DNA from 2 places in the Pseudomonas sp. NIBRBAC000502773 genome. Region 2 is predicted to be linked to the other one. Evidence: predicted binding sites of a transcription regulator. Region 2 holds the regulator's gene; the other holds the start of a gene.
The links. The regulator LexA, encoded in region 2, represses DNA repair genes until DNA is damaged. The targets are predictions, from matches to a motif close to CTGTNTNNNNANACAG.
Positions count from the first base shown of each region.

Region 1: a site for LexA is predicted at 9,504-9,519, ahead of recN (DNA repair protein RecN). Genes of this name have one in related genera too.

Region 1 covers NZ_CP041189.1:2,367,665-2,379,630, forward strand. The annotation lists gene carB (carbamoyl-phosphate synthase large subunit) at 1-2,953, opposite strand, end outside; gene carA (glutamine-hydrolyzing carbamoyl-phosphate synthase small subunit) at 3,058-4,194, opposite strand; gene dapB (4-hydroxy-tetrahydrodipicolinate reductase) at 4,454-5,260, opposite strand; gene dnaJ (molecular chaperone DnaJ) at 5,271-6,395, opposite strand; gene dnaK (molecular chaperone DnaK) at 6,714-8,627, opposite strand; gene grpE (nucleotide exchange factor GrpE) at 8,730-9,290, opposite strand; gene recN (DNA repair protein RecN) at 9,544-11,217, shown strand; gene fur (ferric iron uptake transcriptional regulator) at 11,303-11,707, opposite strand; gene NIBR502773_RS10945 (outer membrane protein assembly factor BamE) at 11,806-11,966, shown strand, end outside.
Region 2 covers NZ_CP041189.1:5,017,997-5,029,962, reverse strand. The annotation lists gene nagZ (beta-N-acetylhexosaminidase) at 1-401, opposite strand, end outside; gene NIBR502773_RS23285 (TetR/AcrR family transcriptional regulator) at 538-1,245, opposite strand; gene lexA (transcriptional repressor LexA) at 1,509-2,117, shown strand; gene sulA (SOS-induced cell division inhibitor SulA) at 2,128-2,601, shown strand; gene NIBR502773_RS23270 (hypothetical protein) at 2,684-2,917, opposite strand; gene NIBR502773_RS23265 (DUF6586 family protein) at 3,036-3,557, opposite strand; partial or broken gene NIBR502773_RS31370 (outer membrane lipoprotein carrier protein LolA) at 3,597-3,677, opposite strand; gene topA (type I DNA topoisomerase) at 3,763-6,384, opposite strand; gene NIBR502773_RS23255 (DUF1653 domain-containing protein) at 6,499-6,735, opposite strand; gene fadA (acetyl-CoA C-acyltransferase FadA) at 6,833-8,008, opposite strand; gene fadB (fatty acid oxidation complex subunit alpha FadB) at 8,038-10,185, opposite strand; gene NIBR502773_RS23240 (hypothetical protein) at 10,681-11,118, opposite strand; gene NIBR502773_RS23235 (universal stress protein) at 11,224-11,664, shown strand; gene NIBR502773_RS23230 (ATP-binding cassette domain-containing protein) at 11,747-11,966, opposite strand, start outside.

The DNA.
Region 1 (11,966 bases), 2.7 Mb from region 2:
AGCCGGCCGCTTCGATCAGCTTGGCGGTCCCGGCAGTTGCCACGATTTCAAAACCCAAGTTGATCAGATCACGGGCCACGCCTGCAACCAGCGGCTTGTCATCATCACGCACACTGATAAACGCAGTACCGCCGGTCGGCAGCACTTCGCTGGCGCCCATCTGGGCCTTGGCGAACGCTTCACCGAAGGTGTCGCCCACGCCCATCACTTCACCGGTGGACTTCATCTCCGGGCCCAGGATCGGGTCCACACCAGGGAATTTGGCAAATGGGAACACTGCCTCTTTCACACTGTAGAAGTTCGGAATGATTTCCTTGGTGAAGCCAATTTCCTTCAGGGTCTTACCCGCCATCACACGCGCAGCGATCATGGCCAGGGACACGCCGATGCACTTGGAAACGAACGGCACGGTACGCGAAGCACGCGGGTTGACTTCAATGACGTAGATGTCTTCGCCCTGCAGCGCCAACTGTACGTTCATCAGGCCGACAACACCCAACTCCAAGGCCATTTTCTTGACCTGCTCGCGCATCTCGTCCTGGATATGTGCAGGCAACGAATACGGCGGCAGCGAGCACGCGGAGTCACCGGAGTGAACGCCCGCCTGCTCGATGTGCTGCATGATCGCGCCGATGACCACGTCGGTACCGTCGCAAACCGCATCCACGTCCATTTCGATGGCGCAGTTGAGGAAGTGGTCCAGCAGCACCGGGCTGTCGTTGGACACTTTTACCGCATCACGCAGGTAACGCTTGAGCTCTTCTTCTTCGTAGACGATTTCCATCGCCCGGCCGCCCAGTACGTAGGACGGACGCACCACCAGCGGGTAGCCGATCTTGCTGGCAGCACGGATGGCCTCGTCTTCGCTGCGCACGGTAGCGTTTGGCGGCTGACGCAGGTTCAGGCGCTCAACCATTTGCTGGAAGCGCTCACGGTCTTCGGCACGGTCGATGGCGTCAGGGCTCGTGCCGATGATTGGCACGCCGGCAGCCTCAAGGGCACGCGCCAGTTTCAGCGGGGTCTGGCCGCCGTACTGGACGATCACGCCTTTGGGCTTCTCGACGCGACAGATTTCCAACACGTCTTCCAACGTTACCGGCTCGAAGTACAGGCGGTCGGAAGTGTCGTAGTCAGTGGAAACAGTTTCCGGGTTGCAGTTGACCATGATGGTCTCGTACCCGTCTTCGCGCAGCGCGAGGGCGGCGTGTACGCAGCAATAGTCGAATTCGATACCCTGGCCGATACGGTTCGGACCACCGCCCAGGATGATAATCTTGTCGCGGCCCGACGGCGCAGCCTCGCACTCTTCCTCGTAGGTGGAGTACAGGTACGCAGTGTCGGTGGCGAACTCGGCGGCACAGGTGTCAACGCGCTTGTAGACCGGGAAGATCTCCAGCTTGTGGCGATGCGTGCGCAGGTTCTTCTCGGTCACACCCAGCAGCTTGGCCAGGCGCTGGTCGGAGAAGCCTTTGCGCTTGAGGCGGAACATCATGTCGCGGTCGATGCTGGCCAGCCCCAGGGTCTTGACCTTCTCTTCTTCCTTGATCAGGTCTTCGATCTGCACCAGGAACCACGGATCGATCATGTTCATGCCGAAGACGTCTTCGACAGTCATGCCGGCGCGGAAGGCATCAGCCACATACCAGATACGCTCGGCGCCCGGCACGGTCAGCTCGCGCTTGAGGATGCTCATGCTTTCCGGATTGCTCAGGTCGAGCTTCTCGTCCAGGCCGCAAACGCCCACTTCCAGGCCTCGCAGGGCTTTCTGCAGGGATTCCTGGAACGTCCTACCGATGGCCATGACCTCACCCACCGACTTCATCTGAGTGGTCAGGCGCGCGTCGGCCTTGGCGAACTTCTCGAAGGCAAAGCGTGGCAGCTTGGTCACGACATAGTCGATGGACGGTTCGAAGGACGCCGGCGTAGCGCCGCCCGTGATTTCGTTTTGCAGCTCGTCCAGGGTGTAACCGATAGCCAGCTTGGCGGCGATACGCGCAATCGGGAAGCCGGTCGCTTTCGATGCCAGCGCCGAAGAACGCGATACACGCGGGTTCATCTCGATCACGACCATGCGGCCTGTGTCCGGGCAGATGCCGAACTGAACGTTGGAGCCACCGGTTTCAACGCCGATCTCACGCAATACCGCCAACGAGGCGTTACGCATGATCTGGTATTCCTTGTCCGTCAGGGTCTGCGCCGGAGCAACGGTGATCGAGTCACCGGTGTGCACACCCATCGGGTCGAAGTTTTCGATGGAGCAGACGATGATGCAATTGTCCTTTTTGTCGCGGACAACCTCCATCTCATACTCTTTCCAGCCAATCAGGGATTCGTCGATCAGCAGCTCTTTGGTCGGAGACAGATCCAGGCCACGGGCGCAGATTTCTTCGAACTCTTCACGGTTGTAGGCAATGCCACCACCGGTGCCGCCCATGGTGAAGGACGGACGGATAATGCACGGGAAGCCGAGCTTTTCGAGAACTGCGTTGGCCTCCTCCATGCTATGGGCGATACCGGAGCGCGGGCAGTCAAGGCCGATGGACTTCATGGCCTTGTCGAAGCGCGAACGGTCTTCAGCCTTGTCGATGGTGTCGGCGTTGGCGCCGATCATCTCTACGCCGAATTTTTCCAGGACGCCTTCGCGCTCCAGGTCCAGGGCGCAGTTCAATGCAGTCTGGCCGCCCATGGTCGGCAGCAGTGCGTCCGGACGCTCTTTCTCGATGATCTTGGCAACCGTCTGCCACTTGATCGGCTCGATGTAGGTAGCGTCGGCCATGTCCGGATCGGTCATGATGGTGGCCGGGTTGGAGTTCACCAGGATGACGCGGTAACCCTCTTCGCGCAGGGCTTTACAGGCCTGGGCGCCGGAGTAGTCGAATTCGCAGGCCTGGCCGATAACGATCGGGCCAGCGCCGAGAATCAGGATGCTTTTTATGTCTGTACGTTTTGGCATGGGTTTGTCACTCAAATCCGCAGGTCAGTCGGCAAGCCGTCTTGAACAATCTTCGAAGAGCCTACGGGGGCCACCGAGGTAGGGGCCGCCCGCGGGCCGCTCAGTCAGCGTCGCTTGGCCATCTCATTGATGAAACGGTCGAACAGCGGCGCTACGTCGTTCGGGCCCGGGCTTGCTTCAGGGTGGCCCTGGAAGCTGAACGCGCTCTTGTCAGTACGTTCGATACCCTGCAGGGAACCGTCGAACAACGACTTGTGAATCGCGCGGACATTGCTCGGCAAGGTCGCTTCATCCACCGCAAAACCGTGGTTCTGGCTGGTGATCATCACAACGCCGGTGTCCAGGTCTTGCACGGGGTGGTTGGCGCCGTGATGACCATGACCCATTTTCAGGGTCTTGGCGCCGGAGGCCAGCGCCAGCAGTTGGTGACCGAGGCAGATACCAAATACCGGAATGTCGGTTTCCAGCACTTCCTTGATGGCCTGGATGGCGTAGTCACAAGGCTCCGGATCACCCGGGCCGTTGGACAGGAACACGCCGTCAGGTTGCAGGGCCAGCACGTCGCTGGCAGGCGTTTGCGCCGGCACCACGGTCACGCGGCACCCACGCTCGACCAGCATACGTAGGATGTTGTACTTGACGCCGTAGTCGTATGCGACCACGTGATACGGCAGGTCAGCCGCTTCGATAGTCTCGTGGCTGTCGGTCTTCAAGTCCCAGACGGTGGAGCGCCACTCGTACTGCTCCTTGGTGCTGACGACTTTCGCCAGGTCCATGCCTTTCAGGCCAGGGAAGCCTTGCGCTGCTGCAATTGCCGCAGCTTCGGAAATATTGTCACCGACCATGATGCAGCCGTTCTGCGAGCCCTTTTCACGCAAGATGCGCGTCAGGCGGCGCGTATCGATACCGGCGATCGCCACAACGTTGTTGGCTTTCAGGTAATCGGACAGCGACATCGTGTTACGCCAGTTGCTCGCAACCAGTGGCAGATCACGAATGACCAGACCCGCCGACCAGACACGATCAGACTCAACGTCTTCCGGCGTAGTACCGGTATTGCCGATGTGCGGATAGGTCAGGGTAACGATCTGTTGGGCGTAGGAAGGATCGGTAAGGATTTCCTGATAGCCGGTCATGGCGGTGTTAAACACCACCTCTCCAACGGTTTGACCGTCGGCTCCAATGGCTTCGCCGCGAAAAATGCTGCCATCAGCAAGGGCGAGTATGGCTGGCTTAGTCAAGAAGACCTCCCGTAAATAAAGCCTGAAAGGGCGATCGCAGGTTGTAAAAAAGCGGAGTGACGTATGGACACGTCACCCCGCTTCTTCACTGAATTATTCTGCGCGCTTTTAGTGGACACACTAAAGCTGTAGCTTACAGAAAAAGGCTTTTTTGGTCCACCGCTAATGAGCCTTAAAGGCAGGAGAATGCGACAGGACGTCGCTTAGCGGGTAAAAACGGGGCCTTAGGATAATCCTGAGGCCCCGTTTTAGCTACTGATTAGTGCAGATCCAACACATCGCGCATGTCGTACAGACCAGGCTCGCGACCTTCCAACCACAACGCGGCACGCACCGCGCCTTTGGCGAATGTCATACGGCTGGAAGCCTTGTGCGTGATTTCCAGGCGTTCACCCTCGGTAGCAAACAATACCGTGTGATCGCCCACCACATCACCGCCGCGGACAGTCGCAAAACCAATGGTGTCACGTGCACGCGCACCGGTATGCCCTTCTCGACCGTAAACCGCCACCTTGGACAGGTCACGCCCTAGCGCGTCGGCAATAGCCTCACCCATGCGCAGTGCGGTACCCGACGGCGCATCGATCTTGTGGCGGTGATGCGTCTCGATAATCTCGATATCCGCCTCATCCCCCAGCACCCGCGCCGCCATGTCCAGCAACTTGAGCGACAGATTCACGCCGACACTGAAGTTGGCTGCAAAGACGACGGGAATATCCTTACCCGCCTCCTCAAGCAACTGCTTCTGTTGCGCAGTCAACCCCGTGGTGCCGATCACCATCGCCTTGCCCGCCTTGCGGCAGAACGCGAGGTTTTTCAGCATCACTTCCGGCAGGGTGAAGTCGATCAGCACATCGAACTCGTCAGCCACCTGCTCCAGGCTGCCTGACAAGGAGACACCGATACGCCCCAGCGAAGCCAACTCACCCGCATCCGCACCGATCAACGTGCTACCGGGACGCACAATCGCCGCGGTCAGCCCAGAGGCCGGGGAGCGCTGCTGCACCGCCTCGACCAGCGTCTTGCCCATGCGCCCGGCAGCGCCCATTACGGCTATACGTCGCATACTCACTTCCTTACAGGTCGCCGAAGAAGCGCTTCACGCCTTCGAAAAAGCCAGTTGTTTTCGGCGAATGCGTGTCATCGCCCTCCAGCGAACTGCGGAATTCCTCAAGCAATTCACGCTGACGACGCCCCAGATTGACGGGAGTTTCCACGGCCACACGACACATCAAGTCGCCAGCACCGCCACCGCGCACCGGCGCCACGCCCTTGCCACGAATACGGAACTGCTTGCCGGTCTGCGTACCCTCAGGGATCTTGAGCTTGACCCGACCGTCCAGGGTCGGAATCTCCAATTCGCCACCCAGGGCTGCATCGACAAAGCTGATCGGCACTTCACAGAACAAGTGCTTGCCGTCGCGCTGGAAGATCGAGTGCTCGCGCACATTGATCACCACGTACAGGTCGCCCGTCGGACCACCCTGGGTACCGGCCTCACCCTCACCCGACAGACGAATACGGTCTCCGGTATCGACTCCCGCCGGCACTTTCACCGCCAGGGTCTTGTACTCTTCGACGCGGCCTTCGCCGTGGCAGGAATCGCACGGATCGGAAATGATCTTGCCCTGCCCATGGCAACGCGGACAGGTCTGCTGCACCGAGAAGAAACCCTGCTGCATACGGACCTGGCCGATACCGCCGCACGTCGGGCAAGTAATCGGCGCAGAGCCTTTCTTGGCACCCGAACCATCACACGGCTTGCAGTTAACCAGCGTCGGTACGCGAATATTGACGCTGGTGCCGCGTACAGCTTCTTCCAGGTTCAGCTCCAGGGTGTAACGCAAGTCGCTGCCACGCTGGGCACCACCGCGCTGACCACCCCGGCCACCGCCAAAGAAGTCACTGAATACATCGCCGAAAATATCGGAGAAGTTCTGACCGCCAAAACCGGCACCGCCGCCCCCCATGCTCGGGTCGACACCCGCGTGGCCATACTGATCGTAGGCCGCACGCTTGTTGGGATCAGACAGGCATTCGTAGGCCTCATTGGCCTCTTTGAACATGTCTTCGGATTCTTTGCTATCCGGATTACGGTCCGGGTGGTGCTTCATTGCCAGGCGACGGTAAGCCTTTTTCAGGTCCGCCTCGCTGGAGCCGCGCTCCACACCCAACACTTCGTAATAGTCACGCTTTGCCATAAGTCTTTGCACTCTTAAGGACGTCCAGCCAGACCCTCCTGAGCCTGGCTAAACTCGTTGAGCCCCAATACAGGCCCGGACCCAACTCACGTCAATTCAACGATCCTGGTCGTTACTACTTTTTAGCCAGGGACCCGGCCAAAAACGCGGTATTCATTGCTCGGAAAGCAGGAGCATCCCCGATCACACCGCCAACATCCGAACGCAGTCGCATGCTGTAAAAATTCGCATACCCCAGACACGCCAACGCGGGAGCAAGCTCCCGCGCGGCGACATCCTACCAGTCACCGCTTGATAGCGGTCAACCGGGCGACCAACTTACTTCTTGTCGGTAACTTCTTCGAACTCGGCATCGACAACATCGTCTTTAGCTTCAGGCTCTGCCTGTTGAGCAGCACCGTCAGCCGGCTGAGCCTGCTCGGCGTACATTTTCTGAGCCACTGGCGCGGAAACTTTCGACAACTCTTCAACCTTGGCTTCAATGGCAGCCTTGTCGTCGCCTTTAACAGCGGCTTCCAGGGCAACGACAGCAGCTTCGATCGCGGCCTTCTCTTCAGCGGTCACTTTCTCGCCAGCATCAGCGATCATTTTGCGTGTCGAGTGAACCAGTGCGTCGCCCTGGTTACGGGCACCTGCCAACTCTTCGAACTTCTTGTCAGCTTCAGCATTGGTTTCAGCATCGCGGATCATCTGTTGAATTTCTTCATCAGAAAGACCGGAGTTGGCCTTGATGGTGATCTTCTGCTCTTTGCCGGTAGCCTTGTCTTTCGCACCTACGTGCAGAATGCCGTTGGCGTCGATGTCGAAGGTCACTTCGATCTGTGGCACGCCACGCGGTGCTGGTGGAATCTCAGCCAGGTCGAACTTGCCCAGAGACTTATTCTGAGCAGCCTGCTTACGCTCACCTTGCAGCACGTGAATGGTCACAGCACCCTGGTTGTCATCAGCCGTCGAGAACACCTGGGATTTCTTGGTAGGAATCGTGGTGTTTTTCTCGATCAGCGCAGTCATCACGCCACCCATGGTTTCGATACCCAGGGTCAGCGGGCTTACGTCCAGCAGCAGCACGTCTTTCACGTCACCAGCCAATACCGCGCCCTGGATGGCAGCACCCATGGCAACCGCTTCGTCCGGGTTCACGTCTTTACGTGCTTCTTTGCCGAAGAACTCGGTAACCAACTTCTGAACCAGTGGCATACGGGTCTGACCGCCTACCAGGATCACGTCGTTGATCGAACCAACATCAATACCGGAGTCTTTCAGCGCAATGCGGCATGGCTCGATGGTGCGTTGAACCAGGTCCTCGACCAGCGCTTCCAACTTGGCGCGAGAGATCTTCACGTTCAAGTGCTTAGGACCGGTGGCGTCTGCAGTGATGTACGGCAGGTTAACGTCGGTCGACTGAGCGGAAGACAGCTCGATCTTGGCTTTCTCAGCAGCTTCTTTCAGGCGCTGCATCGCCAGCGGGTCACCCTTGAGGTTCATGCCGCTTTCTTTCTTGAATTCGTCAACGAGGTAGTCGATCAGACGAATGTCAAAGTCCTCACCACCCAGGAAGGTGTCGCCGTTGGTGGCCAACACTTCGAACTGGTGCTCGCCATCTACTTCAGCGATCTCAATCACGGAAACGTCGAACGTACCGCCACCCAGGTCATAAACGATCACGGTGTGATCGCCCTTGGCCTTGTCCATACCGTAAGCCAGAGCAGCTGCGGTCGGTTCGTTGATGATACGTTTTACATCCAGGCCCGCGATACGGCCGGCGTCTTTGGTCGCCTGGCGCTGGCTGTCGTTGAAATAGGCTGGAACGGTGATCACCGCCTCAGTCACTGTCTCACCCAGGTAATCTTCGGCAGTCTTCTTCATCTTCTTCAAGATTTCAGCCGAGATTTGCGGTGGCGACATTTTCTGGCCATTTACTTCAACCCACGCGTCACCGTTGTCAGCCTTGGCGATCTTGTAAGGGACCATTTTGATGTCTTTTTGTACGACTTCTTCGTCGAACTTACGACCGATCAGGCGCTTCACCGCGTACAGGGTGTTATGCGGGTTGGTCACAGCCTGGCGCTTGGCCGACTGGCCAACCAGGATTTCACCATCGTTGGCGTAAGCAATGATCGACGGCGTGGTACGCGCGCCTTCGGCGTTTTCGATTACTTTTGCAACGCCGTTTTCCAACACGGAGACGCAGGAGTTGGTGGTCCCCAGGTCAATACCGATAATTTTGCCCATGATTTACTCTCCCGAAACTTGAATTTGGTTGCCGCAGCAGTGGTGGCTAACTGCGGTAGCACTTAAACGCTTGACTTATAGATGGGGGCCTTGCGGCGGATTTCAAGCCTGCTCATCAATAGAAGGTGCAACGGGTGCAGGAGCCTTGCTCACTACCACCATTGCAGGGCGTAACAGGCGACCGTTGAGCTGATAGCCCTTCTGGAACACTTTCAACACACTGTTGGGTTCGAGGTCGTGGCTTTCTTGCATGGCCATGGCCTGGTGAAGCTCAGCATTGAACGGTTCGCCGCCTTGCGGATCAATGGCTTCCAGCTGATAACGCTTCAGGGTGTCCTGAAACATTTTCAGGGTCAGTTCGATCCCTTCGCGCATCGGGCGGATGTTTTCGTCATCCGGGTTGGACAACTCGAGGCCACGCTCCAGGCTGTCAATAATTGGCAGCAGGTCGCCCGCGAACTTTTCCAGCCCGAACTTGTGAGCTTTTTCTACGTCCTGCTCGGCACGGCGGCGGACGTTCTGCAGATCGGCGGCAACACGCAAAGACTGATCCTGCGCAGCGGCCAACTGCTCTTCGAGCACTTGCACACGAGTTGCCAGTTCATCACCGACAGCCGAATTGGCGTCCGGAGTTTGCGTATCCTGCGTCTGTTCGTCAGCCATAGATTTCTCCTTTCAAAATCATGCGCGAACTCAACTCGCGCTTCTGTTCCGGTATATGGGGCCACAATTTCCAGGTTCAAGGGTGCAGGCTCTACCAAAGTCTTTCGCCTGCCCCAGATCAACTTCAGCCTGATCATTCTTCTTTGCACTAAAAAAGCTGAATGACCGAGCAAATTGAGCTAAGCAGCAGGATTGTCAGCCCAGAACAAAACACTGTATAAATAACCAGACCTAAAGCCTGGGAGCGGCCGTCATGCTCGTGCACCTGTCTGTACACAACTACGCCATCGTTGAACATCTGGATCTCGAACTGGATCGCGGGATGAGCGTAATCACAGGCGAAACCGGCGCCGGCAAGTCGATCATGCTCGACGCCCTGGGCCTGACCCTGGGCGACCGCGCCGACAGTGGCGTGGTGCGCCCCGGCGCGGACAAGGCCGACATTCTGGCCACCTTCGACCTCGCGGACATCCCCGAAGCCGAAGCCTGGCTGGTCGAGCGCGACCTTAATAACGACGGCCCGTGCATCCTGCGCCGAGTCATCACCGCCGAGGGCCGCTCGCGCGGCTATATCAATGGAACCCCCTGCCCCCTTGGCGACCTGAAGGCCCTGGGTGAACTGCTGATTGACATCCATAGCCAGCATGAACACCAATCCCTGCTCAAAACCGACACCCACCGCCGCCTGCTTGACGAGTACGCTGGCGCCACCGACCTTGCCCGGCAGGTACAACTGGCTGCCCAGCGCTGGCGCCAGACCCGACAGGAGCTGGAGCGACTGTCCAATTCCGGCGATGAGCAACGTGCTCGCCATCAATTGCTCAGCTATCAACTTGAAGAGCTGGAAAGCCTGGGTCTTGGCGAAACCGAGCTGGAACAACTGGAACAGGAACACAAGAATCTCACCAACGCCGAAACCCTCCTGTCTATCTGCCGCCAGGTGGTGGAGCAATGCAGCGAGAGCGATTCCGGCAATGTGCTCAACGCACTCACCGCCAGCCTCAACCGACTGTCCAGTGTTAACAGCGCTTCAGGCTCACTGAGTGAAGCCACCACCCTGCTGACCAGTGCGCAAATCCAGGTAGAAGAAGCCGTCGGCGAACTCAATCGCTTTCTTGATCATTTCGACGCTGACCCGGCGCGGCTGCAGGAAATAGAAGAGCGCCTGGACACCATCTATACGCTGGCGCGCAAACATCGAATCCAGCCCACCGAAGTGGCAACCATGCAGCAGAAACTGCTGGATGAAATCGAGACCCTGAACGCGAATGACGAATCCATTGAACGACTGGGCGAAGAGCTCGACTCTTTTGCCCGCCACTATCAGGAGAAGGCCCGCGAACTGAGCGATCTGCGCCGACAGGCTGCCACCAGCCTCGCTGGCGCCGTCGAGCAGGAAATTCAGCGCCTGGGCATGCCGGGCGGGCGCTTTACCATCGAGTTGCGTACCAACGCCAGCAACGAGCTGCAGCCCTACGGCCTGGAGCAGGTAGAGCTACTGGTCAGCGCCAACCCTGGGCAACCGCTCAAGGCACTGGCAAAAGTGGCGTCTGGTGGTGAGCTGTCGCGAATCAGCCTGGCGATCCAAGTGATTACCGCGCAAACCTCACGGGTACCGACACTGGTGTTCGATGAAGTAGACGTAGGTATCGGTGGCCCCACGGCGGAAATTGTGGGTCAGTTACTGCGCCGCCTGGGGGATCGCGGCCAGGTGCTGACCGTCACTCACTTGCCGCAAGTCGCGGCCCAAGGGCATCAACACTTGTTTGTGCACAAGGTCAGAGGCAGCGAAGCGACACACACGGCAGTATCCAAACTGAATAAGTCGGAGCGCGTGGAAGAAGTGGCACGGATGCTCGGCGGGATCGACCTGACCAAAGAGTCTTTGGCACACGCGAAGAAAATGGTCGTAGCCACCAAGGCCTGAGCCGAGCTTTTCCTTATTATAGAAAGCACGAAGGCGACCCTAGGGTCGCCTTCGATCGTTTCGCAGAGCAATTCTGCGTCGCTTTTTACTTTTTCTTACGGATGTACAACACAAGATTGTGGTCGACCAAATCGAAACCATGCTCCTCAGCAATTTCGTGCTGGAGCTTTTCGATTGCCGGGCTGGTGAACTCGATAACCTCATTGGTATCCAGGTCAACCATGTGGTCGTGATGACCACCGTCAGCCAATTCGAACACAGCATGACCGCCGTCGAAATTATGACGAACCACCAGCCCTGCGGCTTCAAACTGGGTCAGTACACGGTAAACCGTGGCCAGGCCGACGTCCTCGTTAGACTCCATCAGCGCCTTGTAAACATCCTCGGCACTCATATGGCGCTGCTCAGCAGAATCGAGCATTTGTAGAATCTTGACTCGTGGCAGAGTCACTTTAAGACCGGCTTTGCGTAGTTCGCTATTTTCAACCATGGTTAGCTTTCTCGCGGATGCTGCTTCGCAGCTTCTCTTAATACGGGTATGATCGGCGTTTACGTTGTCCCAGCCAAGATAGTGGAAGTCGCCCACCGATGCAAAACACCAAGCTCTTGCTAACCAGTTTCACCTTTGTGGGACTGCTCGCACTCGCCGGTTGTTCATTCCCCGGGGTTTACAAAATCGACATCCAGCAGGGCAATGTCGTCACGCAGGACATGATAGACCAGTTACGCCCGGGAATGACCCGACGGCA
Region 2 (11,966 bases):
GTGCCGACCACGGCGCTGCGCTGGTAGTCCAGGTCCAGTACCGGGGCGAAGCTCAGGTCGAGACCGACCGCCAGTACTTCGGTGGCCATGATCCAGCCGCACTGCTCGGCCAGGTACTCGGCGTTGGGGTTGTCCGCCAACGCGCGCATGGCCGGCAGGCGCACAAAGCCTTGGCGCAGGCGCTGGACACGACCGCCTTCCTGGTCGACCGCCAGCAGCAGGTCCGGGCGCACCGCACGAATCGCCGCGCTCAACTCCCGCACCTGCCGTGGGTGCTCGATATTGCGCGCAAAAATGATCAGGCCACCGACTTCAGGCTGGCGCAACAGGTGGCGGTCCTCGGCCGTCAGCCAAGTACCGGCCACGTCGACCATCAAAGAACCTTGCAGGGCAGCAGTCATAAACCTTCCTTAAATAACGCACACAACCCGTTGACCCCACCAGGCGCAGTGAGGACAACAGGTTGCGAGTAAATAGCTGAATTCGGCATGGGCAGCTAGCTTAGCGGATGCAAGCGGCCGCGCACACCCGGAGCGGTCAAACCTTGGCGGCAGCTGGCGTGGATTTGCTGCGCGGGCGCAATTGGGCGGCAGCCATGGCCGGGTCGGTCACGCCGGTTTCAGCGCGCATGCCGGCGGCAAGGAATGGCACCATCAGGCGCATGACCTGCTCAATGGAAGTGTTTACGCCGAAATCGGTCTCGGCAATCGCACGCAACGCCTTGATCCCGGACATGCTGAATGCGGCCGCACCGAGCATGAAGTGCACGCGCCAGAACAGTTCGATCGGCGGAATACGCGGGGAGGCTTCGTTGACCAGCAACATATAGCGGCGGAATACCTTGCCGTACATGTCTTCCAGGTAACGGCGCAAGTGGCCCTGGCTCTGGCTGAATGCCAGGCCCAACAGGCGCATGAAGATCGACAGGTCATTACCGCTGCGTGGCTGAACCACCAGCGCCTGTTCCACGAGCATTTCCAGCAGGTCTTCCAGGGTCGGCTTGTGGTCGGCCTTGGCCTGGCGGCGCTCGAGTTCACGGTCCAGGCTGGCACAGAACGGCCCCAGGAAGCGCGAGAATACCGCCTGGATCAGGGCCTTTTTCGAGCCGAAATGGTAGTTCACTGCAGCGAGATTGACCCCGGCTTTGCTGGTGATCAGCCGCAATGAAGTTTCAGCAAATCCTTTTTCCGCGAACAATTGCTCGGCAGCATCGAGAATGCGTTCAACGGTTTCCGACTGGGCCATGGATACTCCGCCTGACAAACACTTGTTTGAAACATACGTTTCAGGGTGTGTCTTGTCAAGCCTGCAAGTTCGCTTTCCGGCCGGGCAGTCATCTATTTCATCGCTATTTAATCACATACTCCCAGGTCTGTAGGCAGCGCTATCTCTGCCTTGTAGGACACTTGACGAATGACCGTCCAGCGGAGCCGCAGAAAAGGATGATTGCCAAGCGCAGTTCACTGTATATAATCCCAGTCACTGTATAAAAAGACAGAGCGATCAACATGCTAAAACTGACGCCACGCCAAGCTGAGATTCTGGCTTTTATCAAGCGCTGCCTCGATGACAACGGCTACCCGCCGACACGAGCCGAAATTGCGCTGGAACTGGGGTTCAAGTCCCCCAACGCCGCCGAAGAACACCTCAAGGCCCTCGCTCGCAAAGGCGCGATCGAGATGACTCCCGGTGCTTCACGGGGTATTCGCATCCCTGGCTTCGAAGCCAAGGCCGACGAATCGACACTGCCGATCATCGGTCGCGTCGCCGCCGGTGCGCCCATCCTGGCGCAGCAGCACGTCGAGGAATCCTGCAACATCAACCCGACCTTCTTCCACCCTCGCGCCGACTACCTGTTACGGGTGCACGGCATGAGCATGAAGGACGTGGGTATCTTCGATGGCGACCTGCTGGCCGTCCACACCACCCGCGAAGCCCGTAACGGCCAGATCGTCGTCGCCCGTATTGGCGATGAAGTCACTGTCAAACGCTTCAAGCGCGAAGGCAGCAAGGTCTGGCTCCTGGCCGAGAACCCTGAGTTCGCCCCGATTGAAGTGAACCTGAAAGATCAGGACCTGGTGATCGAAGGCCTGAGCGTCGGCGTCATTCGCCGCTAAAGGAGGCATCATGCAGCTCGTGCACACCCCCCAACACACACAACTGTCGCTGTTCGAGGCCTTTATGGCCCAACCCCTTGCGCCCATCCTCAAGGAAACGGTCGAGGCGCCCTGGGGCGCCGAACCTGAGGCGTTCAGTGAACTGTCGTTGCGCGGTGCGGCTGGGAGCTGCCTGAGCCTGCTGGCGCCGATCCTTCGTGAACTGAGCGAGGAACAGGATGCACGCTGGTTGACGCTGATTGCCCCGCCCGCCAGCCTGACCCAGGCCTGGCTGCGGGATGCCGGCCTCAATCGCGAGCGCATCCTGTTGCTGCAACCCCGCGGTGCGCAAAGTGCTCAGCAGTTGACCTGTGAAGCCTTGCGCCTGGGTCGTAGCCACACCGTGGTGAGCTGGCTCAACCCGCTGAATGCCACTGCCAAGGCACAGCTGATCAGCGCAGCGCGTACCGGCGATGCACAGAGCTTGAATATTCGATTGGGTTAATTCTGTGTGCCGCAGGCTATCCATTTGAAGGAGCCTGTTGTGGTGAGCGGGCTTGCCACAACAGCGAACCCACTTGCCACACTCAGTGAAGAACGCGCGGGCCGTCTTCTTTCTCGGGCTCGCCTTCTGCCAGACGACCTGCCATCTGCACACCAACGCTCAACATGGCTTTTGCCACTTCCACGTGCTGGCCCTGCAGGAACACCTTGGCGTCCTCGGAAAAATCCAGGATAACCAGAGAACCTTCGTCCTCAGCCCGGCGCAGCTCGATTCGGCCGTCAGGCAACTCAACAATTTCCAGAAAGGACGTCGGCATAAAAGTCTGTTCTCCACGAAAGGCCGGGATTATATCAGTCATCCGCCCGGCCTCGCTGAGGATCTGAAGAGGTTTCTTTACGGCTTGATGAACGGTGCCATGTGAATCCGACTAACGTTCAGCACTCGTTCAAACCTTCACGAAAGCGCAATGCCATCTTTTTCAGCGCCTGACGCCAGCCTTCCAACTCTTCGCGACTCAGTGGCTCGGGCTCTTCCTCTTCCAGCGCCACCGCAACGATCAAGGGCTGGGTTACATCGCCCTTGGGCACATGGGGAACCCGGGGCGGCTGAAACATATCCGCATGGGCCTTAAGCAGACGCGCGACCCAGCTATCAGGGCTCTGCGCCATTTCCACCAGCTCGGCCAGCTCAGGGATCGCCATGCTTTCCAGCACCTCACGATTCATGATCATTTCCGCACGGGGCGAACCGGCCTGGGGCAAGCGGTAGAACCCGGCGATCTCATGACACAAGCCCAGTAACGCACCATACAGGTGGAACAACGCGGCTTCACGCCCGGCCTGGACCAGCGCAATCGCGTTCATCTCCTTCCCCTCCTCGGCACGGCCAAGGGCTTCCAGGGACAAACCCGCAAAATAAATTTTCTGATTGGTACGGGTATAGAGCTCGTTGGCCATAACGGCAATCTCCACAACGAATAAGCGTGATGCTGGCTATGTAGGAGCGAGCTTGCTCGCGAAAAACTTCAGAGCACCGTTCGGCGCCAGGTTTTTCGCGTAATCGTTAACAACCTTCGCGAGCGAGGACCAGGCGCCCTCCTCGTTCCCACAGCAAGCAAAAGCCGTCTATACAGACGGCTTCTAACGTTAACAGACTAGCGGATCAAGCGCCCTGGCGCTTGTCCTCGACCTTCCACTTGCCACCGTCGTAGAACGCTTTCCAGCCGGTAGGCTTGCCATCCACTTCGGTCTGCACGTACTGCTCCTTGGTCTTGCGGCTATAGCGGATCACGGCTGGGCGACCATCCGGGTCCTTCTTCGGCGCTTCACACAGGAAGTGGTACTTCGGATCGATCTCGTCCTTGTGCGGCACGATCTCCAGCACCAACGGCGCTCGAGTCTCGCGGTTTTTCGGGAACTGGCTGGCCGCCAGGAACAGGCCCGAGGCGCCGTCACGCAGGATGTAGGTGTCGTTGACCTTCTCGCACTTGAGTTCCGGCATCTTCACCGGGTCCATCTTCGGCGGCGCCGCGTCACCGCTTTTCAGCAGTTTGCGCGTGTTCTTGCAGGTCGGGTTGGTGCAACCGAAGAACTTGCCGAAGCGGCCGGTCTTGAGCTGCATCTCGCTGCCGCACTTGTCGCATTCCAGGCTCGGGCCTTCATAACCCTTGATGCGGTAGCTGCCCTCTTCGATCTCGTAGCCGTCGCAATCCGGGTTGTTACCGCAGATGTGCAGCTTGTGCTTCTCGTCCAGCAGGTAGGCGTCCATCGCCGTACTGCAGATCGGGCAGCGGTGCTTGCCACGCAGTACCAGCGACTCGGATTCACCCTCGTCGTCGGCGGCGATTTCATCGCCCGGCACCAGGTTGACGGTGGCCTTGCAGCGTTCTTTCGGTGGCAGGCTGTAGCCCGAGCAACCGAGGAACACGCCGGTGGATGCGGTACGAATCTGCATCGGACGGCCACAGGTCAGGCACGGAATGTCGGTCATCACCGGCTGGTTGGCACGCATGCCGCTCTCGGGGCTTTCGGCCACTTCGAGTTTTTTCTTGAAGTCGCCGTAGAACTCGTCGAGCACGTTTTTCCAGTCGCGCTCGCCCTGGGCCACGTCATCGAGGTTCTCTTCCATACCGGCGGTAAAGCCGTAGTCCATCAGGTTGGAAAAGCTCTCGGACAGGCGCTCGGTAACGATATCGCCCATCTTTTCCGAATAGAAACGACGGTTGTGCAGCGCGACGTAACCACGGTCCTGGATGGTGGAGATGATCGCCGCGTAGGTCGAAGGACGACCAATACCGCGTTTCTCCATCTCTTTCACCAGGCTGGCTTCCGAATAACGCGCCGGCGGCTTGGTGAAGTGCTGGGACGGGTCGAGCCTGATCAGCTTCAACGTGTCGCCCTGGGCCATGTCCGGCAGCACATCGTCATCGCCAGGCTTGGCGATCTGCGGCATCACCCGGGTGTAGCCGTCGAACTTGAGGATACGGCCCTTGGCGCGCAGCTCGAAGTCCCCGGCGCCGACACTGACGGTAGTGGACAGGTATTGCGCCGGCAGCATCTGGCAAGCCAGGAACTGGCGCCAGATCAGCTCGTAGAGGCGCTCAGCATCGCGCTCCATGCCACTCAGCTTGCTTGGCTCGGTGTTGGCATCGGAAGGACGAATCGCTTCGTGAGCCTCCTGGGCGCCTTCTTTGCTGCTGTAGACGTTCGGCTTCTCCGGCAGGTACTTCTTGCCGAATTCGCTTTCAATATAGGTACGCGCCATGGCCACCGCGTCTTGCGACAGGTTGGTGGAGTCGGTACGCATATAAGTGATGTAGCCGGCTTCGTACAGACGCTGGGCCATCATCATGGTTTTCTTCACCCCGAAGCCCAGGCGGTTACTTGCGGCCTGTTGCAGGGTGGAGGTGATGAACGGCGCCGACGGCTTGCTGCTGGTCGGTTTGTCTTCACGCTTGACGATGCTGTAGCTGGAGGCCTTGAGCTTTTCCAGCGCGGCCATGGCCTGGGCTTCGTTCAGCGGCTTGAACGCCTCGCCTTTCTCACGGGCCACTTCGAAGCGCACGTTGGCGCCCTTGGCGGTGCCCAGGTCAGCGTGGACTTCCCAGTATTCCTCGGGGTTGAACGCACGGATCTCACGTTCGCGCTCCACCACCAGCTTGACCGCTACCGATTGCACACGGCCGGCGGACAGGCCACGGGCGATCTTGGCCCACAGCAGCGGCGAGACCATGTAACCCACGACGCGGTCGAGGAAACGACGGGCCTGCTGGGCGTTGACGCGATCGATGTCCAGCTCGCCCGGCTTGGAGAAGGCTTCCTGGATGGCTTTCTTGGTGATTTCGTTGAACACCACACGCTTGTAGCGGCTGTCATCACCGCCGATGGCTTCCCGCAGGTGCCAGGCAATGGCTTCCCCTTCGCGGTCCAAGTCCGTTGCGAGATAGATGGTGTCGGCATCCTTGGCGAGCCGGCGCAGCTCTTCGATGACCTTTTCCTTGCCCGGAAGGATTTCGTACTTGGCCTTCCAGCCATGATCCGGGTCCACACCCATGCGCGAGACCAGCTGCTTGCGCGCTTTCTCTTTAGGCGTGAGCACCGGACCTTCGCCCGCAGCCGCCTTGCCGCGCTTGGCGGCAGGCTCCTTGCTGGCGCTAGCCGAACCGCTGGTGGGCAGGTCTCGGATATGGCCGATACTCGACTTCACCACGTACTCGTTGCCCAAGTACTTGTTGATGGTCTTGGCCTTAGCCGGGGATTCCACAATGACCAGCGATTTGCCCATGGATCGGAAAATTCCTGAATTCGAGAAGTGAAAGGCAGTTGGCGCCTGACGCGGCAACGCTATATATAGTGGCAACAAGGTGAGGTCAAGCGCAGCATTCTGCGCGACCTGCCGTTATTGCCCTGAAAAAAGACTGGGTTCGACCTGGACCAAAGCAAAGCGCGGGACCTGCTCGCCGTCAACTTCGACGGTCTCCAGGAACATGCTCAAGGGGCGCACCCAAAAGCCGTAATCGCCATACAGTGCTTGGTAGAACACCACTTCTTCTTCGGTCTCGGAATGCCGTGCCACGCTGAAAACGCGGTACTGCGGACCTTTATAATGTTGGTAGAGCCCTGGTTCGACTTTCATGCTCTGGCCCCCTTACAAAATTTGTTGAAAAAAAATATTAAAAATTCCAAAAAACAAAAACCGGGGCACTGGGCCCCGGCTTCCGTCGACTCAACGCTTAGACGCGTTCGAAGACGGTGGAGATGCCTTGGCCGAGACCAATGCACATGGTTGCAACCCCAAGGTTACCGCCATTTTGCTTCATCACGTTAAGCAAAGTGCCGGAAATACGCGCACCGGAGCAACCGAATGGGTGGCCCAGGGCAATCGCACCGCCGTGCAGGTTAACCTTCTCGTTCATCTTGTCGAGCACTTTCAAATCTTTCAGCACCGGCAGGGCCTGTGCAGCGAAAGCTTCGTTGAGTTCGAAGAAGTCGATATCGGAGATGGTCAGGCCCGCGCGCTTCAAGGCTTTTTGTGTCGCCGGTACTGGACCATAGCCCATGATTGCCGGGTCCACACCCGCCACCGCCATCGAACGAATCACTGCCAGCGGCTGGATGCCGAGGTCCTGGGCACGCTGCGCCGACATTACGATCATGCACGAGGCGCCGTCGGTGATTTGCGACGAAGTACCCGCCGTCACGGTGCCGCCCTTCGGATTGAAGGCAGGCTTGAGGGCCGCCAGGCTTTCCAGGGTGGTATCCGGACGAATGGTTTCGTCGTAGTCGAACAGCTTGAGGAAACCGTTCTCGTCGTAGCCGTTCATCGGGATGATTTCATCCTTGAACTTGCCTTCCACGGTCGCCTTGTGGGCGAGCTGGTGGGAACGCACGCCGAACGCGTCCTGGGCTTCACGGGTAATGCCGTGCATCTTGCCGAGCATTTCCGCGGTCAGGCCCATCATGCCCGAGGCTTTTGCCGCGTACAGCGACATGTGCGGGTTAGGATCGACGCCGTGCATCATGCTGACGTGGCCCATGTGCTCCACGCCACCAACCACGAACACATCACCGTTGCCGGTCATGATCGCCTGGGCGGCGGTGTGCAGCGCACTCATGGACGAGCCACACAGGCGGCTGACGGTCTGGCCGGCTGCCGTGTGCGGGATCTGCGTCATCAACGACGCCATGCGCGCGATGTTCCAGCCCTGCTCCAGGGTCTGGTTGACGCAGCCCCAGATCACGTCTTCGACTTCGTTCGGGTCGACCTTGACGTTGCGTTCCAGCAGCTTGCTGATCAGGTGCGCCGACATGTCTTCAGCGCGGGTGTTGCGGTGCATGCCGCCCTTGGAGCGGCCCATCGGCGTACGACCGAAGTCGACAATCACGACGTCTCTTGGATTCAAGCTCATAAATATTCTCGCTCTAGTCGTCTGGGCACTTAACCGAAGAAGCGCTGGCCGTTCTTGGCCATCTCACGCAGCTTCGCGGTCGGGTGGTACAGCGGGCCCAGATCAGCGTATTGATCAGCCAGGGCAACGAACTCGGCCACACCGATCGAGTCGATGTAACGCAGCGCACCACCACGGAATGGAGGGAAGCCAATACCGTACACCAGGCCCATATCGGCCTCGGCGGCGGTTTCAACGATGCCGTCTTCCAGGCAACGCACGGTTTCCAGGCACAGGGCGATCATCATCCAGTTGATGATGTCCTCGTCGGACACTTCACGCTGTTCGTAGATGACCGGAGCCAGCACTTCGTGCACCGACGGGTCGGCCACTTTCTTCTGCTTGCCCTTCTTGTCCGCCTCGTAGGCGTAGAAACCCTTGCCGTTCTTCTGGCCCAGGCGCTTGGCCTCGTAGAGCGCGTCGATCGCCGAGCGGCGGTCGTCTTTCATGCGGTCCGGGAAGCCTTCAGCCATCACGTCACGACCGTGGTGGCCGGTGTCGATGCCGACCACGTCCATCAGGTACGCCGGGCCCATCGGCCAGCCGAATTTTTCCATGACCTTGTCGATGCGCACGAAGTCCACACCGGCACTCACCAGCTTGGCGAAACCGCCGAAGTACGGGAACAGCACGCGGTTGACCAGGAAGCCCGGGCAGTCGTTGACCACGATCGGGTTCTTGCCCATTTTCTTGGCGTAGGCAACGGTGGTGGCAATCGCCAGCTCGCTGGACTTCTCGCCACGGATCACTTCCACCAGCGGCATCATGTGTACCGGGTTGAAGAAGTGCATGCCGACGAAATTTTCCGGACGCTTGAGGGCCTTGGCCAGCAGCGAAATGGAAATGGTCGAGGTGTTCGAGGCCAGGATGGTGTCGTCTTTGACGTGGCCTTCAACTTCAGCCAGTACCGCCTGCTTGACCTTCGGATTCTCGACAACCGCTTCGACCACCAGGTCGACATGGCCGAAATCGCCGTAGGACAGCGTAGGACGAATGCCGTTAAGCACTTCAGCCATCTTCGCAGCCGTCATGCGACCTTTATCAACGCGGCCGACCAGCAGCTTGGCGGCTTCGGCCAGGCCCTGTTCGATACCGTGTTCGTTGATGTCTTTCATCAGGATCGGCGTGCCTTTGGACGCCGACTGATAGGCGATACCGCCGCCCATGATACCGGCGCCGAGCACGGCAGCCTGTTTCACGTCCTTGGCGATTTCGTCGTAGGCCTTGGCCTTTTTCTTCAGTTCCTGGTCGTTCAGGAACAGGCCGATCAGGCTCTGGGCCGCCGAGGTCTTGGCCAGCTTGACGAAGCCTGCTGCTTCCACTTCCAGGGCTTTGTCGCGACCGAAGTTCGCGGCCTTCTGGATGGTCTTGATCGCTTCAACCGGCGCCGGGTAGTTCGGGCCGGCCTGGCCAGCCACGAACCCCTTGGCGGTTTCGAACGACATCATTTGTTCGATGGCGTTGAGCTTGAGTTTTTCCAGCTTCGGCTGACGCTTGGCCTTATAGTCAAATTCGCCGCTGATGGCGCCCTTGATCAGGTTCAGCGCGGCTTCGGCCAGTTTGTCCGCAGCCACCACAGCGTCGACGGCACCGACTTTCAGTGCGTCTTCGGCACGGTTTTCCTTGCCGGCGGCAATCCACTCGATGGCGTTGTCGGCACCAATGATGCGCGGCAGGCGCACGGTGCCGCCGAAGCCTGGGTAGATGCCCAGCTTGACTTCAGGCAGGCCGATCTTGGCGGTGGCGGACATGACGCGGAAGTCCGCCGCAAGGCACATTTCCAGGCCGCCGCCCAGCGCGATGCCATTGATCGCGGCAACGGTCGGTACGTTGAGGTCTTCGAAATCGCTGAAAATCTTGTTGGCTTCGAGGTTGCCAGCCACCAGCTCGGCATCGGGCAGCTTGAAGTTGTCGACGAATTCGGTGATGTCAGCGCCGACGATAAACACGTCCTTGCCGCTGGAGACGATCACGCCTTTGATCGATGCATCAGCCTTGATGGTGTCTACGGCCTGACGCAGTTCGTTCAGGGTTAGACGGTTGAACTTGTTGACGGACTCACCCTTGAGGTCGAACTTCAGTTCGACGATGCCACTTTCAAGAGCCTTAACCGTGATGGCTTTACCTTCGTAAATCATCAACTGATCTCCACGATATGGAAGCTGAACAGTACACATTGGACGCTGGCCTATGCTTGGACATTGATAATTTCGTCAATGCTCAGGCCAATCCGCCAGGCACACCCGCCAATGCGATAGTCGGGGTTCTGTATGAGCGGTCTGACAGACAAACGCTCAATTCATACGCCCGTTTGATTTGGGTACGCCACCTTCATCCAATTCCGAGCAATTGTCAATCGCTCGAAAGGCTAGGAAAAACGCGACTTTCCAGTCATTTCAGAACCCCGGGGCCAGGCCCGCGATTCGTCAATATTCAACTATTCACGAAATCAATAATGAAAAAGATAGGGAAAACCGCTGTACAGAACGGGATATGCCGCTAGGCTAGCGACAACCGTAACGCGCCTGGATGAACATCCGACGCGGGAAACCCGGATTTACCGGCCTGCCTGGCCAACTCCAGCCCGATGATGCTTTCGGGCTTTTTATTGCCTGGGGTTTGACACACAGGTGTCAGGCCAGGGCCTTGAGCAATGTATCAATGGCCAGCAGGTCGCTCGCCTCGCCCTTCTCGCCCCAGTAAAGGGCGATCATTTGCTTGTCCGCCTCGACCTTGTAGACATTCGCCGGCAGCGTTGCAAAATGCGGCAACAACTTCTCATCGACACACACTTCGCGCCACTGATTGACCCACACGCCCGGCTCCAGCTGCCAGTAGCTCCAAACGGCCGGCATACTGCCGCGCCGGGGTCGACAGTACTGCGCACACGGGCTCGGCGGCTCTTGCTTGAGCCAGTGCGGCCACTCCTGGGGCGCCAGTTGCATGGCCAGGCCGATGCGGCGTGCCTCCATGCGCAGGGCCATGCGCCCGCTCTGATGGCGCGACGGGCGCAGCCATGCCAGAGGGCTCAGAACCACGACAAGGATTGACACCACTATCCAGACCGTCATATGTGTACTCCCGATTTTTCTGATGAGCGGATTTGACCTGACGCAACCCTATCCGCTTGAAAGCAGCCATACTGAATCTATTGCAGTCCCCTGGAGGAACGCCCCATGTCCTACGAACATATTCTGGTCGCCGTAGACCTGACCGAAGAGTGCGATCCAGTGATCAAGCGCGCCCGAGCGTTTGCCGTTGCCAGTGGCGCAAAACTGTCACTGGTGCATATCGTCGAGCCCATGGCCATGGCCTTTGGCGGCGACGTGCCCATGGACCTTTCCCAACTGCAGCAACAACAGTTCGACCAGGCCAAGGAGCGCCTTGACCGCCTGATCGTCAAATACCCCGAAGTGACCAAGGAAAACTCCCACCTCACCTACGGCCAACCGCGCCAGGAAATCCACCACCTGGCCAAGGAGCAGCATTGCGACCTGATCGTGGTCGGCAGCCATGGCCGTCATGGTTTGGCGTTGCTGCTGGGCTCCACTGCCAATGATGTGCTGCACGGTGCGCCGTGCGATGTATTGGCCGTCAGGCTGGTAAAAACCTCTTAAGGCCACATTTGAATCGCATTTCATATGAAAAAGCCCGGCGCCCATATTAGGGCGCCGGGCTTTTTTATTGCACGAAGGTCACTCAGGCATCCAGCTCGGCCCAACGCTCGACCAGCACTTCCAGCTCCTGGTTCAACGTCTCCAGGGAGGCGATGACCTTGGCGGTTTCCGCCGCCGGACGCAGGTAGAAACCCGCGTCAGCCATTTCCGCTTCTACCGCGGCGATCTGCTGTTCCTTGGCGTCGATATCACCCGGCAAGGCTTCCAGCTCACGCTGCAGCTTGTAGCTGAGTTTCTTCTTG